Linked DNA regions of Verrucosispora sp. NA02020. The protein of the gene in region 1 binds, or shares a complex with, the protein of each later gene. Links are inferred from orthologs where the notes say so. Each region holds a gene or a part of one and is shown in the gene's direction. Other genes may lie near its edges.

Region 1 (8,166 bases):
GCAGTCACCCACGGGCACGGTGTCCCCGTCGGCGAGGGTCTGCGCCTCGATCGGCAGCCCCTCCGCGTCGTCGGCGTGCACCAGCGCGCGGGCCCCGGTCTTGGCGACGACCTCCTCCAGCCCCACCCAGTGGTCCATGTGCTGGTGGGTGGTGACCACGGTGCGCAGCCCGCCGTCACCGACCAGCTCCAGCAGTCGGGGCGCTTCGTTGGCGGCGTCGATCAGCACCTGTTCGCCGGTGTGCCGACAGCGCAGCAGGTACGCGTTGTTGTCCATCGGGCCGACCGACACCTTGGTGATGGTCAGGGCGTCGAGTTCGCGTACGGCCGGCGGGCCGCCGGGGGTGACATCTCCGCTGTAGGTCATCGTCTTCCTAGATCCATTCCGGTGGGCGGGGCAGGTCACCGTCGGGGCTGACGGTCAGGGCGGTGCCGGTGCTGCGGCCGGTGAGCCAGGCGGCGAGTTCCGCTGCCGGACCGGTGACGACGGGCGCCCCCGCGCGCTCGCCCACCACCAGTTCGTGGCCGGCGCCGTCGAAGCGCAGCACCATCGATGGCGCGTCGTCGCGGTCGCCGAAGCCGGTGGCCACCTCGTGCAGCAGCCGGTGGCCGAAGCTCGGCGACCAGTCCTGCGGCCGGTAAGCGGCGGCCAGGTCGACGTGGTGGATCTCCAGCTCCCGGAGCCGTCCCCAGACCAGTAGCGCGGCCGGCCAGGGACCCCGTCGGGTCTCGACGGTGGCCGCCCAGGCCGACACCGGCATCGCCGCCACCGCCTCGGCGAACCGGTCCGCGCTGCGACGCAGGTCGTCCAGGTGCTCCTCGGGCGGGCGGGGCGCGCCGGCCTCGATGTCGGCGTCGCGGGCCTGCGCGCTGGCGTACATCGGGATCTGCTCGCCGGTGCGTGCCGAGGTGAGCAGGTTGGCGAAACCGTCGGCGTTGCGACACAGGTGGGCCAGGACGTGGCCGCGTGTCCAGCCGGGCAGCAGCGACGGCGCGGCCAGGTCGGTGGCGTCGAAACCGGCAGCCGTACGCACCAGCCGGGCGGTGGCGTCGGTCACGTCACCGGTGAGGAGAAGGGGGTCTGTCGGCACGTTCCGACCCTAGCCCTCCGGGCGTGCCGCGTCGCCGGGGAATTCACTTCCGGCCGGGCGCCGCCGGGCCTACCGTCTGCGGTGGTCGCGGCGCCGGAGTGGAGGAGGTGGCGTCGAGCATGAGCATCACGTTGACCGCCCTGGGCTGGGACGCCGAGCGGGCGGCGCATCTGCGACGTATCCGTACCGATCACCGTCCGGGTCGGGTGGCCCGGGTCGACCGTGGGGTCTGCACCGTGCTGACCGAGGTGGGGCCGGTGCGTGCCACCTCGGGCGGGGCGGTGCTGGTCGCCGCCGCGGGTGACCCCACCCGGCTGCCCGGCGTGGGGGACTGGGTGCTGCTCGGGCGCTGGCCCGACGCCCGGATCACCGTGGAGGCGGTGCTGCCCCGGCGTACCGCGTTGGTGCGGCGCACCGCCGGCAAGGACGCCGCCGGTCACCTGCTCGCCGCCAACCTGGACGTGGCGGCCGTGGTGGAGGCGGTGCACCCGGCGCCCGACGCCGCCCGCGTCGAGCGGCTGCTGGCGCTGGCCCACGAGTCCGGCGCCCGTCCGCTGGTGGTGCTGACCAAGACCGACCTGGCGGCCGACCCGGTCGCGGTGGCGCGGCAGCTCGCGGCGCTGGCTCCCGGCGTGCCGGTGCTGCCGGTCAGCGCCGAGCGCGGCACCGGGCTGGACCCGCTGCGCGCCGAGGTCGGCCCCGGCCGCACCCTCGGTCTGCTGGGACCTTCCGGTGCGGGCAAGTCGAGCCTGGTCAACGCGCTGGCCGGGGCGACGGTGATGCCCACCCAGGCGATCCGGCGGGTGGACGGCAAGGGCCGGCACACCACCACCTGGCGGGCGTTGGTGCCGCTGCCCGGCGGTGGGGCGGTGGTGGACACCCCCGGCGTCCGGGCGGTCGGTCTGCTCGACGGCGCGACCGGGCTCGACCGGGCCTTCGGCGACATCGCCGCGCTGGCGGTCGAGTGCCGCTACGGCGACTGCGGGCACGAGGCCGAGCCGGGGTGCGCCGTCCAGGATGCGCTGCGGACAGGTGAGCTGACCGCCCGGCGCTGGGAGAACTGGCGACGGCTGCACCGCGAGATCGCTCACGAGACCGGGCGGCGCGCCGCCCGCCGGCCCCGCCGTCGGGGCAGATTGTCGTAGGGCGGGTCTACAGTTGCCGGGGCGCTTTTCCGCGCCGGCACAACCGCTTGGGCGTACCCCGAAATCGGGTTCGCCCAGAAAGCCGGGTTTGCCCGAAAGGTCGGGTTCATCCCTGAAAGCGGACAGATCTTCCTTCGTCATCCTCACCCGGGAGTACACGGACCGTGGCCGACCGTTTGATCATTCGTGGCGCACGCGAGCACAACCTGCGTGACGTCAGTCTCGACCTGCCCCGGGACGCCCTGATCGTGTTCACCGGGCTGTCCGGCTCGGGCAAGTCGAGCCTGGCCTTCGACACGATCTTCGCCGAGGGGCAGCGCCGCTACGTGGAGTCGCTGTCGTCGTACGCGCGGCAGTTCCTCGGCCAGATGGACAAGCCGGACGTCGACTTCATCGAGGGGTTGAGCCCGGCGGTCTCGATCGACCAGAAGTCGACCTCGCGCAACCCGCGCTCGACCGTCGGCACCATCACCGAGGTCTACGACTACCTGCGACTGCTCTTCGCCCGGGTCGGCGTGCCGCACTGCCCGGTCTGCGGCGAGCGGATCTCCAAGCAGAGCCCGCAGCAGATCGTCGACCGGGTCCTGGCGATGGCCGAGGGCACCCGTTTCATGGTGCTCGCCCCGGTGGTGCGCGGCCGCAAGGGCGAGTACGTCGACCTCTTCGCCGAGCTCCAGTCCAAGGGGTACGCCCGGGCCCGGGTCGACGGGGTGGTGCACCAGCTCACCGACCCGCCGAAGCTCAAGAAGCAGGAGAAGCACACCATCGAGGTGGTGATCGACCGGCTCAGCGTCAAGGCCGGCGCCAAGCAGCGGCTGACCGACTCGGTCGAGGCGGCGCTCGGGCTCTCCGGCGGTCTGGTGCTGCTGGACTTCGTCGACCTGGCCGAGGACGACCCGGACCGGGAACGCCGCTACTCCGAGCACCTGGCCTGCCCCAACGACCACCCGCTGGCGATCGAGGACCTGGAGCCCCGGGTCTTCTCCTTCAACGCGCCGTACGGCGCCTGCCCCGAGTGCACCGGCCTGGGCACCAAGAAGGAGGTCGACCCGGAGCTGGTCGTCCCGGACCCGGAGCGCAGCCTGCGCGAGGGCGCGATCCAGCCCTGGGCGACCGGGCACAACCTGGAGTACTTCCTGCGGTTGTTGGAGGCGCTGGGCGAGGCCGAGCACTTCACCGTCGACACGCCGTGGCGGGCGCTGCCGTCGCGGGCGCAGAAGACGATCCTGCACGGTTCCGACGACCAGGTGCACGTGCGCTACCGCAACAAGTACGGCCGGGAGCGCTCGTACTACACCGGCTTCGAGGGCGTGGTGCAGTGGATCGAGCGCCGGCACTCCGACACCGAGTCGGAGTGGTCCCGGGACAAGTACGAGGGGTACATGCGTGACGTGCCCTGTGCGGCCTGCGGCGGTGCCCGGCTCAAGCCCGAGGTGCTCGCCGTCACGCTGGCCGGGCGCAGCATCGCCGAGGTGTGCAACCTGTCCGTCGGCGAGTGCGCCGACCTGCTGGCCGGCATCGAGCTGACCGACCGGCAGAAGCTGATCGCCGAGCGGGTGCTCAAGGAGATCAACGCTCGGCTGCGCTTCCTGCTCGACGTCGGTCTGGACTACCTCTCCCTGGACCGGGCCGCCGGCACCCTCTCCGGTGGCGAGGCGCAGCGCATCCGGCTCGCCACCCAGATCGGGTCCGGCCTGGTCGGCGTGCTCTACGTGCTGGACGAGCCGTCGATCGGGCTGCACCAGCGCGACAACCACCGGCTGATCGAGACCCTGGTCCGGCTGCGCGGGCTGGGCAACACGCTGATCGTGGTCGAGCACGACGAGGACACCATCCGCACCGCCGACTGGATCGTGGACATCGGGCCCGGCGCGGGGGAGCACGGTGGGCAGATCGTGCACAGCGGCTCGGTGCCGGAGCTGCTGACGAACCCGGAGTCGATGACCGGGGCGTACCTCTCCGGACGTCGGGAGATCCCGCTCCCGGCCGGGCGCCGCCCGCAGACGCCGGGTCGGGAACTGGTGGTGCACGGTGCCCGCGAGCACAACCTGCGCAATCTCACGGTGAACTTCCCGCTGGGCCAGTTGATCGCCGTCACCGGCGTCAGCGGGTCGGGCAAGTCGACCCTGGTCAACGACATCCTCTACGCGGTGCTGGCCAACCAGATCAACGGCGCCCGGCTGGTGCCTGGCCGGCACACCCGCGTCGGCGGGCTGGAGCACGTGGACAAGGTCGTCGGGGTCGACCAGTCACCGATCGGTCGGACGCCGCGCTCGAACCCGGCGACCTACACCGGCGTCTGGGACCACGTGCGCAAGCTGTTCGCCGAGACCACCGAGGCCAAGGTCCGGGGGTACGGGCCGGGCCGGTTCTCGTTCAACGTCAAGGGCGGACGCTGCGAGGCGTGCTCCGGTGACGGCACCATCAAGATCGAGATGAACTTCCTGCCCGACGTGTACGTGCCGTGCGAGGTCTGCAAGGGCGCCCGGTACAACCGGGAGACCCTGGAGGTGCACTACAAGGGCAAGACCGTCTCCGACGTGCTGGAGATGCCGATCGAGGAGGCGGCGGAGTTCTTCTCCGCCATCCCGGCCATCCACCGGCACCTCAAGACGCTCGTCGACGTGGGCCTGGGCTACGTCCGGCTGGGCCAGCCGGCGCCGACCCTCTCCGGCGGTGAGGCGCAGCGGGTCAAGCTCGCCTCCGAGCTGCAGAAGCGGTCCACCGGGCGGACGGTGTACGTGCTCGACGAGCCCACCACCGGCCTGCACTTCGAGGACATCCGCAAGCTGCTGCTGGTGCTGGAGGGGCTGGTCGACAAGGGCAACACGGTGATCACCATCGAGCACAACCTCGACGTGATCAAGAGTGCCGACTGGCTGATCGACATGGGCCCGGAGGGCGGTCACCGGGGCGGCACGGTGCTCGCCACCGGCACCCCGGAGGAGGTCGCCGAGGTCACCGAGAGTCACACCGGGCAGTTCCTACGGACCGTGCTCAAGCTCGACGGCACGGCCAAGGGCGCGACGGCGGCCACCGCCCGGGCCGCCAAGGCCAACGGTGCCAAGTCCACCGCCGCGAAGGCCACCGGGGCCAAGACGCGCGGTCGCAAGGCGGCCGCCGCCCGCTGATCCGCGAGGCCCGGCCGTCGCCCGTGGCGGCGGTCGGGCCCACCCGTTGGGGTACGCCCGAGTGGCCGATCGGGTGAACCACCGGGCAGAGTGGTGCGTGTCGAGAGACGTAGCCACGGATCATGCACGGTGGTAGCCGAAGAGAGAAGCGAGGCGGCATGAGTGACGATCAGGTGCTGGCCGGACCGGACACGCGTACCCGACGGAGCCTGCTGACCGGCGTGGGCGCGGTCGGCGCGGCGGTAGTGCTGGCCGGGTGCGGCGGCGGTGACGACTCCGGTGACGGCGCGGCCCCGACCAGCGGCGGACCTCAGGTCACCAACACCGGTGACCCCGGCGGCGGGGACCGTGAGGGGGCGCAGTCACTGGCCAGGACCGCCGACATCCCGGTCGGCGGCGGTGCGGTCTTCGCCGCGCAGGGCGTGGTGATCACCCAGCCCAGCGCCGGGGAGTTCAAGGGGTTCGACCCGATCTGCACGCACCAGGGCTGCCCGGTGTCGAACGTCGACGGCGGGACGATCAACTGCACCTGTCACGGCAGCAAGTTCTCCATCGAGGACGGCTCGGTCAAGGCCGGGCCGGCGACCACCGGCCTGCCGGCCAAGGAGGTCAAGGTCGACGGGGACCAGATCTCGCTGGCCTGACAGCGGGGCACACGGATACGGGCGCGACCGGGGCGAACTCGCCTCCGGCCGCGCCCGTCCGCGTCACTGCGCGTACGCGGACAGCTCCCACAGCGAGAAGCCGTACGTGGTGGCCCGGGTGAGCCCGTACACCCGCACGTAGCGGGCCTGTTGCGGGGCGAAGGTCAGCACGTCGGTGCCGCCGTCGCCGGCCGTGGTCGACCAGACCGTCCGCCAGGTCGCGCCGTCGTCGGAGACCTCGATGCGATACGACCGGGCGTACGCGGACTCCCAGGCCAGGGCCACCCGGCCGACCTGCCGCACCGAGCCCAGGTCCACCCGCAGCCACTGGTTGTCCGACCAGGAGCTGGCCCAGCGGGTGTTCAGGTCACCGTCGACGGCGCGGGCGGCGCCGTTGCCGAGCTGGCTGCTAGAGGCGGTCACCGGACGGCCGGTCGCCAGGTTGGTCACCGCGTCACCACGTCGGGCCGGGAACGACACCACCTGCTGGTAGGTGGGGCGGTTCTGCCAGGCGATGGTGGCGTGCTTGATACCGCCCAGCGGCGACTGGACGATCGCGTCCGCGCACCACTGGTCACCGGCGGCGCAGGTGGCGTCGCCCGGGTACGTCTGGGCGGCCGGGGTCGTCGACGCGGTGCGCAGCGTGTCCAGCAGCACCTGACGGCACGTACCCAGGTTGCCGGCGCCGCAGAAGGTCCGTCCGGGGTCGCCGGCGACCGGGTCACCGAGCACCGCCCGCAGGTCCTTGTCGACGTAGCCCCACCAGCCGTACTGGAACGCCGAGCCCTTGTGGGTCTGCGCGCTGTTCGCCGAGGACGGCAGGTTCGACACGTCGCCCTGTTGCAGGCCGGACGGGGACTCGTTGATCTGCATCGCGTTGATCACGGACTGGTAGAGGTCCGTGCCGAGCTGGTCGCGGAACATGCCCCGCACCAGCAGCGGCCACCAGGCGTCGAAGGTACGGATCGCCTCGGCGTGCTGGTACACCTTGGAGCCCTTGGCGGTCTCCACCCGCAGCGCGCCCGCCTGTCGCCAGGCCTTGAGCCGGGTGATCTCGGTGGCCAGGGCGCTGTCGGTGACCGGCTGGCTCTCCAGCACCCGGATCAGCTCGCCGAGCACCTCTGCGCCGCGCAGGTCGGTCAGCCCGGCCCGCTGCACCAGTTCGGTCAGCGAGGCCCGGTCGAACTTGCGGCCCGCCGAGATGGCCGCCTTCATCGGCTTGTCCAGCAGGTCACCCCGGTGTACGGCACCGAAGCTGAAGTTGCCGTCGGCGGCACCGAAGTCCTTGGCCTGCTTGTTGTTCCAGCTGATGTAGTAGTCCTGGTTGATCGACTGCGGGTGGGCCGAGCGCGGCGCGTACCGCGCGGTGCCGGTCGCCGGGTCGAAGTCCTGCCACTCGTAGGCCCGTTCGGCCTTCATCGGCAGATTCGGGTTGCTGCCGGCGGCCCGCACCGGGTTGAGCCCGGAGTTGAAGTACGCCGACTGGGTGGAGTTGACGTAGAACCAGTTGAAGGCGTACTCGACGTTGTTGGCGGAGGTGAGGAACGCCTCGGCGGAACCCATCTGGGTCGGGTCGTTGAACATCTGGAAGCCGATGGCCGAGTCGGCCTCACGACCGTAGGTGGAGCGCAGTTGGGTGAACGCGTGCGGCACCCCGCCCACCGTGCCGCGCCAGCCCACCAGGCCCAGCTTGGTACGCCAGGCGACCAGCTTGTACGACCCGGCCGCGGTGCTGTCGGCGACGGTCGGGGTCCACCGGTTGACCCGGGACAGCTCCTCCATCGCCAGGCACTGGCCCCGGAAGAGGTAGTGGTTGCTGGCCGGCGTCGGCGTTCCGCCGCCGGGCACGCAGAGCGGCATCGCGTACGTGTCGGTGATGTCGTGGATCGAGGAGGTGGCGCTCCACGCGTAGTCCTGGCCCCGGCCGAGCAGGACATAGAGGTTGAGTCCGGCGAAGGCGGCGCCCCGGGCGCTGATGCCCGGGCCCTGCAACTCCTGCACCATCAGCAGTTGCGGGGAGAAGTAGCCGGTCTGCGGCCCGAAGACGGCGATCGGATGTCCGGTGGCCGAGTGGGCGGCGGAGACCACGGCCGCGTTGGACATGCCCCGGTGCGCCGGGTCGATGGTCAGCCCGGAGAGCGCGGCGGCCAGTTCCG
Region 2 (6,817 bases), 4.2 Mb from region 1 along the record:
CGTCGGCCAGCCGGGCAGGGTGGTCATCCCGTCGGTGACGACATGACTCAGCTCGACGAACCGGTGGCCGGTGCCCGGGGCGGTGGCCGCGACGCCGCGACCGCCCTTGTGCGGCTCCTCGACGATCGTCGTGCCGGTGATGCGGACCTCGGCCACCATCAGCAGCCCGAGGTGCCGGACGAAGAGCGCCGCCAGGTCCTCGTCGGTGATGCTCCGGCCGGGGATGTCCAGCCGGAAGCCCTCGGTGCGCAGACCGCCGCCGTTGGCGAAGGTGACGTCCGCGTCGAACTGTGCGCGAAACTCCCCGTTCATGCCGGGCAGCCGACCACAGCGCCCGGCAGTCGTCAAGATCCTGCTGGTGGCCCCGACCGTACGCGCGGACCGGCAGGCCGCGGGCGTGCCGGAGCCCGGACGTCGTGGACGGCGGTGGATCGTCCGACCGGAGAGATAGTGTCGACCGGTGGAACCCCCCGTCCGGACGGACGCGGGGCGATCGTCGTGTCCTCACCCGCGGAAGTGATCATGACTGCGCTCACCGGACTGTTCGCCGCCGCCCTGGCCGACCCGGGGCTGGCCCGTGTGCGTGACCTGGCGCGCTCGGGTGCGGCCCAGGTCGACGGCCTCGACCTGACCGCGCCACCGGCGTTGCGCCCGTTCGCGGTCGCCGCCGTCGCCGCGGACCCCGCCGAACAGGGGCGGGACGCGACGGTCGGCGGTGCCGGGCGGCCGGTGCTGGCGGTCACCGCCACCAGCCGTGAGGCGGAGGACCTGGTGGCGGCGCTGGGTGGGCTGCTCCCCGCCGAGCAGGTGGCGATCTTCCCGAGCTGGGAGACGCTGCCGCACGAGCGGCTCTCGCCGCGCTCCGACACGGTCGGTCGACGGCTGGCGGTGCTGCGCCGGCTGGCCCACCCGGACTCGGCGGACGCGCACGGGCGCACCGGGCCGCTGCGGGTGGTCGTGGCGCCGGTCCGGTCGATGCTGCAACCGCAGCTCAAGGGACTCGGCGACCTGGAGCCGGTGCGGCTGTCCGCCGGGGACGAGGCCGACCTGGAGCAGGTGGCGCGCCGGTTGACCGACATGGCGTACGCGCGGGTCGACCTGGTCACCAAACGGGGCGAGTTCGCCGTCCGTGGCGGCATCCTGGACGTCTTCCCGCCCACCGACGAGCACCCGTCGCGGGTCGAGTTCTGGGGCGACGAGGTGGAGGAGATCCGCACCTTCGCCGTGGCCGACCAGCGCACCATCGAACAGGTGCCGCAACTCTGGGCACCGCCCTGCCGGGAGCTGCTGCTCACCCCGGCCGTCCGGGAGCGGGCCGCCGAGCTGGCCGGGCAGCACCCCGAGCTGGCCGAGATCCTGGACAAGCTGGCCGGCGGCATACCGGTGGAGGGCATGGAGTCCCTCGCCCCGGCGCTGATCGGCGACGACTCGATGGAGTTGCTGCTGGACTGCATGCCCGAGGGCACGCATGTCCTGCTCTGCGACCCGGAGCGGATCCGCACCCGGGCGCACGACCTGGTGCGTACCTCTGAGGAGTTCCTCCAGGCCAGCTGGGCCGCCGCGGCCGTCGGCGGCCAGGCCCCGATCGACCTCGGCGCCGCCGCCTTCCGCACCCTGGCCGACGTCCGCGCGGCCGCCGCCACGCGGCGCCGGCCCTGGTGGACACTGTCCCCGTTCGGGATGGCCGACGACCTTCATTCGGTCCGGAGTGCCGGCCACCGGCGCGGAGGCCGAATTATGGCCGAGCCGGACGCCGCCCCGGAGCGGCAGCCGTGGGAGGACGCGCCGGAGGCGGTCGACGTCACCCCCGACGACGCCATCGCGGTGAGCCTGAGCGCCCAGCCCGCGCCGCTCTATCACGGCGAGACCGACCGGGTGGTGGCCGACCTGACGCGCTGGACCGGTGAGGGCTGGTCGGTCGCGCTGGTCTTCGAGGGGCACGGCCCCGCCCACCGGGCCGTCGAGGTGCTCCGCGACGGTGGCCTGGGCGCCCGGATGACCGAGCAGGTCCCGGACGCGCCCGTGTCGGGCGAGGTCCTGGTCACCTGCGGCAGCCTCACCGGCGGCTTCGTCGACGAGGCGGCCCGGTTCGTGCTGCTCACCGGCAGCGACGTCACCGGTGGCCGGGGCGTCTCCACCCGGGACATGCGCAAGATGCCGAGCCGGCGGCGCAACACGATCGACCCGTTGGAGCTGCGGGCCGGCGACCACGTGGTGCACGAGCAGCACGGCATCGGCCGGTACGTGGAGCTGGTGCAGCGTACGGTCAACGGCGCGTCGCGGGAGTACCTGGTCATCGAGTACGCCGCGAGCAAGCGCGGCCAGCCCGGCGACCGTCTCTTCGTCCCCACCGACCAGCTCGACCAGCTCAGCCGGTACGTCGGTGGTGAGCAGCCGACGCTGCACAAGATGGGCGGCTCGGACTGGCAGAAGTCCAAGGCGCGGGCCCGCAAGGCGGTCAAGGAGATCGCCGCCCAGCTCATCCAGCTCTACGCCGCCCGCAAGGCGTCCAAGGGGCACACCTTCGGCCCGGACACCCCGTGGCAGCGGGAACTGGAGGACGCCTTCCCCTGGCAGGAGACGCCCGACCAGCTCGCCGCCATCGAGGAGGTCAAGCGGGACATGGAGCAGAGCGTCCCGATGGACCGGCTGATCTGCGGCGACGTCGGCTACGGCAAGACCGAGATCGCGGTACGCGCGGCGTTCAAGGCGGTGCAGGACGGCAAGCAGGTGGCCGTGCTGGTGCCCACCACCCTGCTGGTGCAGCAGCACTACAACACGTTCGCCGAGCGGATGAGCCAGTTCCCGGTGACGATCCGGCAGCTCTCCCGGTTCCAGACGCCGAAGGAGGCCGAGCAGACGCTCGCGATGGTCGCCGACGGCACCTCCGACATCGTCATCGGCACCCACCGACTACTGGCGGCTGCCACCCGCTTCAAGTCGCTCGGGCTGGTCATCGTCGACGAGGAGCAGCGGTTCGGTGTCGAGCACAAGGAGCACCTGAAGTCGATGCGGGCCGCCGTCGACGTGCTGAGCATGTCGGCGACCCCGATCCCGCGCACCCTGGAGATGGCGATCACCGGCATCCGGGAGATGTCCACCATCGCCACCCCGCCGGAGGAGCGGCATCCGGTGCTCACCGCCGTCGGGGCGCAGGACGACCGGCAGGTGGCCGCCGCCATCCACCGCGAGTTGCTCCGTGACGGACAGGTCTTCTACCTGCACAACCGGGTCGAGTCGATCGAGCGGGCGGCCCGCCGGCTGCGCGAGCTGGTGCCCGAGTCCCGGGTCGCGGTGGCGCACGGCCAGATGGGCGAGGACGCCCTGGAGAAGGTCATGGTCGGCTTCTGGGAGAAGGAGTTCGACGTCCTGGTCTGCACCACGATCGTGGAGTCCGGCATCGACATCCCGAACGCCAACACCCTGATCGTGGAGCGGGCCGATCTGCTCGGCCTGGCCCAGTTGCACCAGATCCGGGGCCGGGTGGGCCGGGGCCGGGAGCGGGCGTACGCGTACTTCCTCTATCCGCCGGAGAAGCCGCTCACCGAGCACGCGCACGAGCGGCTGGCCACCATCGCCCAGCACACCGAGTTGGGTGCCGGCATGTACGTGGCGATGAAGGACCTGGAGATCCGGGGTGCCGGCAACCTGCTCGGCGGCGAGCAGTCCGGGCACATCGAGGGCGTCGGGTTCGACCTCTACGTCCGGATGGTCGGCGAGGCGGTGCAGGCGTTCAAGGGCGAGCGTCCCGAGGAGGAGACGGACGTCAAGATCGACCTTCCGGTGGACGCGCACCTGCCGCACGACTACGTCGGCGTGGAACGGCTGCGCCTGGAGATGTACCGCAAGCTCGCCGAGGCGCGCGACGAGGAACGGCTGCGCGAGGTGGCGGCCGAGATGACCGACCGCTACGGCGAGCCGCCCGCACCGGTGCAGAACCTGATCGCGGTGGCGCGGTTCCGGCTGCTGGCCCGCCGGTACGGCCTCACCGACGTCAGCGTGCAGGGCAAGCACCTGCGCTTCGGCCCGCTGCCGCTGCCCGACTCGAAGCAGATGCGGCTCAAGCGCTACCACCCGGACTCGGTCTACAAGTCCGCGCTCGACCAGGTCAGTGTGCCCCGGCCGACGACCCGCCGGATCGGTGGCGAGCCGTTGCGCGACCAGGCTCTGCTGGAGTGGTGCGCGCAGCTGCTCTCCGACGTCCTCGGCGCCCCGGCGGTGCCTGCGGGTGCGGGTGCCACCGGTGGGTAGGGGGCATGAGAGAGTGACGGGCATGCGTGCTCGCCGTCTTGTCGCCGTCGCCAGCGTGGCGGTCGGCCTCGTCGCCCTCTCCGGTTGCCGTTCCGAGCCCGGTGTCGCCGCGTACGTCGGTGACCACCGGATCACCGAGGACGCCGTCACCGAGGTCATCGACGACGCCCGGGCCAAGAACCCGGAGCCGACCGAGGCGGCCGAGCAGGTGCCCGGCCAGCAGCAGGTACGCCTGCCCGGGCGCAGCGAGGTGGTGAGCACCCTGGTGCTCGGCCAGGTCTGCGAGCGGATCTCCGCCGCCGAGGGTTACCGCCCCCAGGGGCAGGCCGAGGCGGCGCAGGTGGCCCAGCAGCTCGGCATCAGCCCCGAGGCCACGTACGCGCGGCAGGTCGCCGAGCTGTACACCTGTCTCTCCGGCATCCCGGTCGGCTCGCCGGTGGCGCCGACCGAGCAGGATCTGACCGAATTGGTCGCGGCGGGCAAGCGGGCCGGTGCGGTACCCGCCGACGTGACCGTCGAGCAGGCCGCCCCGCAGCTCGACGGTGAACAGCTCCGGCAGGCGCTGGCGACCCGCAACGCCCTCTCCGAGGCGGTCGACACGTACGACGTGACGGTCAACCCGCGCTACCGTCCGCTGCAGTTCCCGGTGCTCAGCTTCGCCGGCCAGGCGGTGGCGGTGGGTGTGCCGCTGGGTGAGCCCGGTTCCGACGCGGTCACCGACGTCTCCACCCCGAGGCCGGTGCAGACCGGCCCGGCAGACAGCTGACCGTGCCTCGGATCGTCCTGCTGGTTACCTCACCCCGGTTGCCGGCCGGTCTGCTGACGGCGACCGCCTGGGACGTCGTACGCGCCGCACCGGTGCTCGCCGGAGCGGAGAGCGAGCTGACCACGGCCCTGCGGGTGGCGGGCGCCGATCTGCGGGTCCTCGACGGGCCGGCGGTGCCCGCGTTGCTGGAGGCGTCGGCGACGCACGAGACCGTGGTGTGGTTGGCCGGTCCCGCCGGCGACGAGTCGCTGGCCCGGGAGCTGGGGTTGCGGCTGGCCCGCGAGCCGGGGCTGGCGGAGCTGGAGCTGATGTACGGCTCGTGGGATCCGCCGGGTGCCCGGCTGCTCGACGCGGTTGCGGTGCTGGACCGGCTGCTCTCGCCGGGCGGCGATCCGTGGAAGCGGGCGCAGACCCATCAGAGTCTGGCCGGTTTCCTGCTGGAGGAGTGCTACGAGGCGTACGACGCGATCGGCGCCGGGGACACCGACGCGCTGCGCGAGGAACTGGGTGACGTGCTGCTCCAGGTGGTGCTGCACGCCCGGTTGGCCGAGGAACTGCCCGAGGGTGAGCGGTGGACCGTCGACGACGTGGCCGGTGGCCTGGTCGACAAGATGGTCCGGCGTAACCCGCACGTCTTCGCGGACGCCCAGGCGGGCAGCCTGGAGGAGATCACCGCGAGCTGGGAGCGGATCAAGCAGGCCGAGAAGTCCCGCGACTCGGTGCTCGACGGCATCGCGGTGAGTCAGCCCGCGCTGGCGCTGGCCGCCCAGATCCTGGAACGCGCCGCCCGAGCCGGGCTCGGTGTCGCGCTGCCGTCGCCGGACGCCCAGCCGGATGCCGAGGCCGCCCTGGGTGCCGCCCTGCTGACCGCCGTCGCCGAGGCCCGTGACGCCGGGCTGGACCCGGAGACCGCCCTGCGTCGCGTCACCCTCGCCCACGCCGAGTCCATCCGCAAGGCCGAGTCCCCCTCCCGCTGAGGCACCGGCACTCCCCGGATCGTGGCAGTGTGGCTGGCGCTGCCCCGGCGTGTCGAACAGCTACGCTGCCACGCTCCTCTTGAGGGAAGGCATGGCGCGGACGAGGGCGGGCGGAGGCTGGGGGTGGGTCGGGTGGTTAGGGTCGGGGGGTGGAGAAGTTCGAGGTGGTGGCGGAGCGGATCGTCGAGGCGTTGCTGGTCAGTCGGCCGGGGGTGGCCACCTCGGTCGGGGACCACCGGTACGACGACCGGTTGCCGGATCTCTCCGCCGACGCGGTGGCGGCCGACCGGGCCATGCTCGTGGACGCGGCCAGCGTGCTGTGCGAGATCGACCCGGACCCGGGTGACGTCGAGGAGCAGGTGGATCACGCACTGCTCGCGGCGGCTGTCGACCGGGAACTCTTCGAGCTGACCGAGATCCGGGCACACGAGTGGGACCCGCTCGCGCACAATCCCGGTCCGTTGCTGCACGCCCTCGTCGCCCGGCCGTACGCGCCGATCGAGGAGCGGCTGACCGCGCTCGCCGGCCGGCTCGGCGCCGTACCGGACGCGTTGGCGACCGCGCGGGCGACGCTGCGCGACATGCCCCGGATCCACGCCGAGACGGCGGTCGGGCAGTTCACCGGTGCCGCCGCGCTGGTCCGGGACGAGGTGCCGGAACTGCTCGCGCAGGCTCCGGCACTGGCCGACCGGATCGAGCCGGCGGCGACTGCGGCGATCGCCGCGCTGGAGGAGTTCGTCGCCTGGCTGCGTCTCGGGTTGGCCGCCGACGACGGGTCGGGGCGGGATCCCCGGTTGGGGCGGCGGCGCTGGGAGGCGCGCCT

What was found. The genes of interacting proteins can lie anywhere in the genome.
Region 2: the proteins of uvrA (region 1) and mfd are in contact, whole or in part, in a crystal structure (PDB 4DFC), measured with the Escherichia coli proteins. The link is inferred for Verrucosispora sp. NA02020 from one-to-one orthologs.

What each region holds. Positions count from the first base shown.
Region 1 is NZ_CP054923.1:5,226,369-5,234,534, reverse strand. The notes cover bases 2,001-5,566. They hold uvrA (excinuclease ABC subunit UvrA), read left to right. Parts: upstream 2,001-2,399; coding sequence 2,400-5,366; downstream 5,367-5,566. Other genes in these bases: HUT12_RS22775 (Rieske (2Fe-2S) protein), read left to right, coding at 5,525-5,566; rsgA (ribosome small subunit-dependent GTPase A), read left to right, coding at 2,001-2,235. Outside these bases: HUT12_RS22795 (MBL fold metallo-hydrolase), read right to left, coding at 1-366; HUT12_RS22790 (maleylpyruvate isomerase family mycothiol-dependent enzyme), read right to left, coding at 374-1,090; more of rsgA, read left to right, coding at 1,210-2,000; more of HUT12_RS22775, read left to right, coding at 5,567-6,010; HUT12_RS22770 (penicillin acylase family protein), read right to left, coding at 6,074-8,166. UniProt on the Escherichia coli protein: The UvrABC repair system catalyzes the recognition and processing of DNA lesions. UvrA is an ATPase and a DNA-binding protein. A damage recognition complex composed of 2 UvrA and 2 UvrB subunits scans DNA for abnormalities.
Region 2 is NZ_CP054923.1:1,064,997-1,071,813, forward strand. What follows is about bases 145-4,451. They hold mfd (transcription-repair coupling factor), read left to right. Parts: upstream 145-522; coding sequence 523-4,251; downstream 4,252-4,451. Other genes in these bases: HUT12_RS04585 (cyclase family protein), read right to left, coding at 145-312; HUT12_RS04595 (hypothetical protein), read left to right, coding at 4,274-4,451. Outside these bases: more of HUT12_RS04585, read right to left, coding at 1-144; more of HUT12_RS04595, read left to right, coding at 4,452-5,017; HUT12_RS04600 (nucleoside triphosphate pyrophosphohydrolase), read left to right, coding at 5,020-5,994; HUT12_RS04605 (DUF885 domain-containing protein), read left to right, coding at 6,144-6,817. UniProt on the Escherichia coli protein: Couples transcription and DNA repair by recognizing RNA polymerase (RNAP) stalled at DNA lesions. Mediates ATP-dependent release of RNAP and its truncated transcript from the DNA, and recruitment of nucleotide excision repair machinery to the damaged site.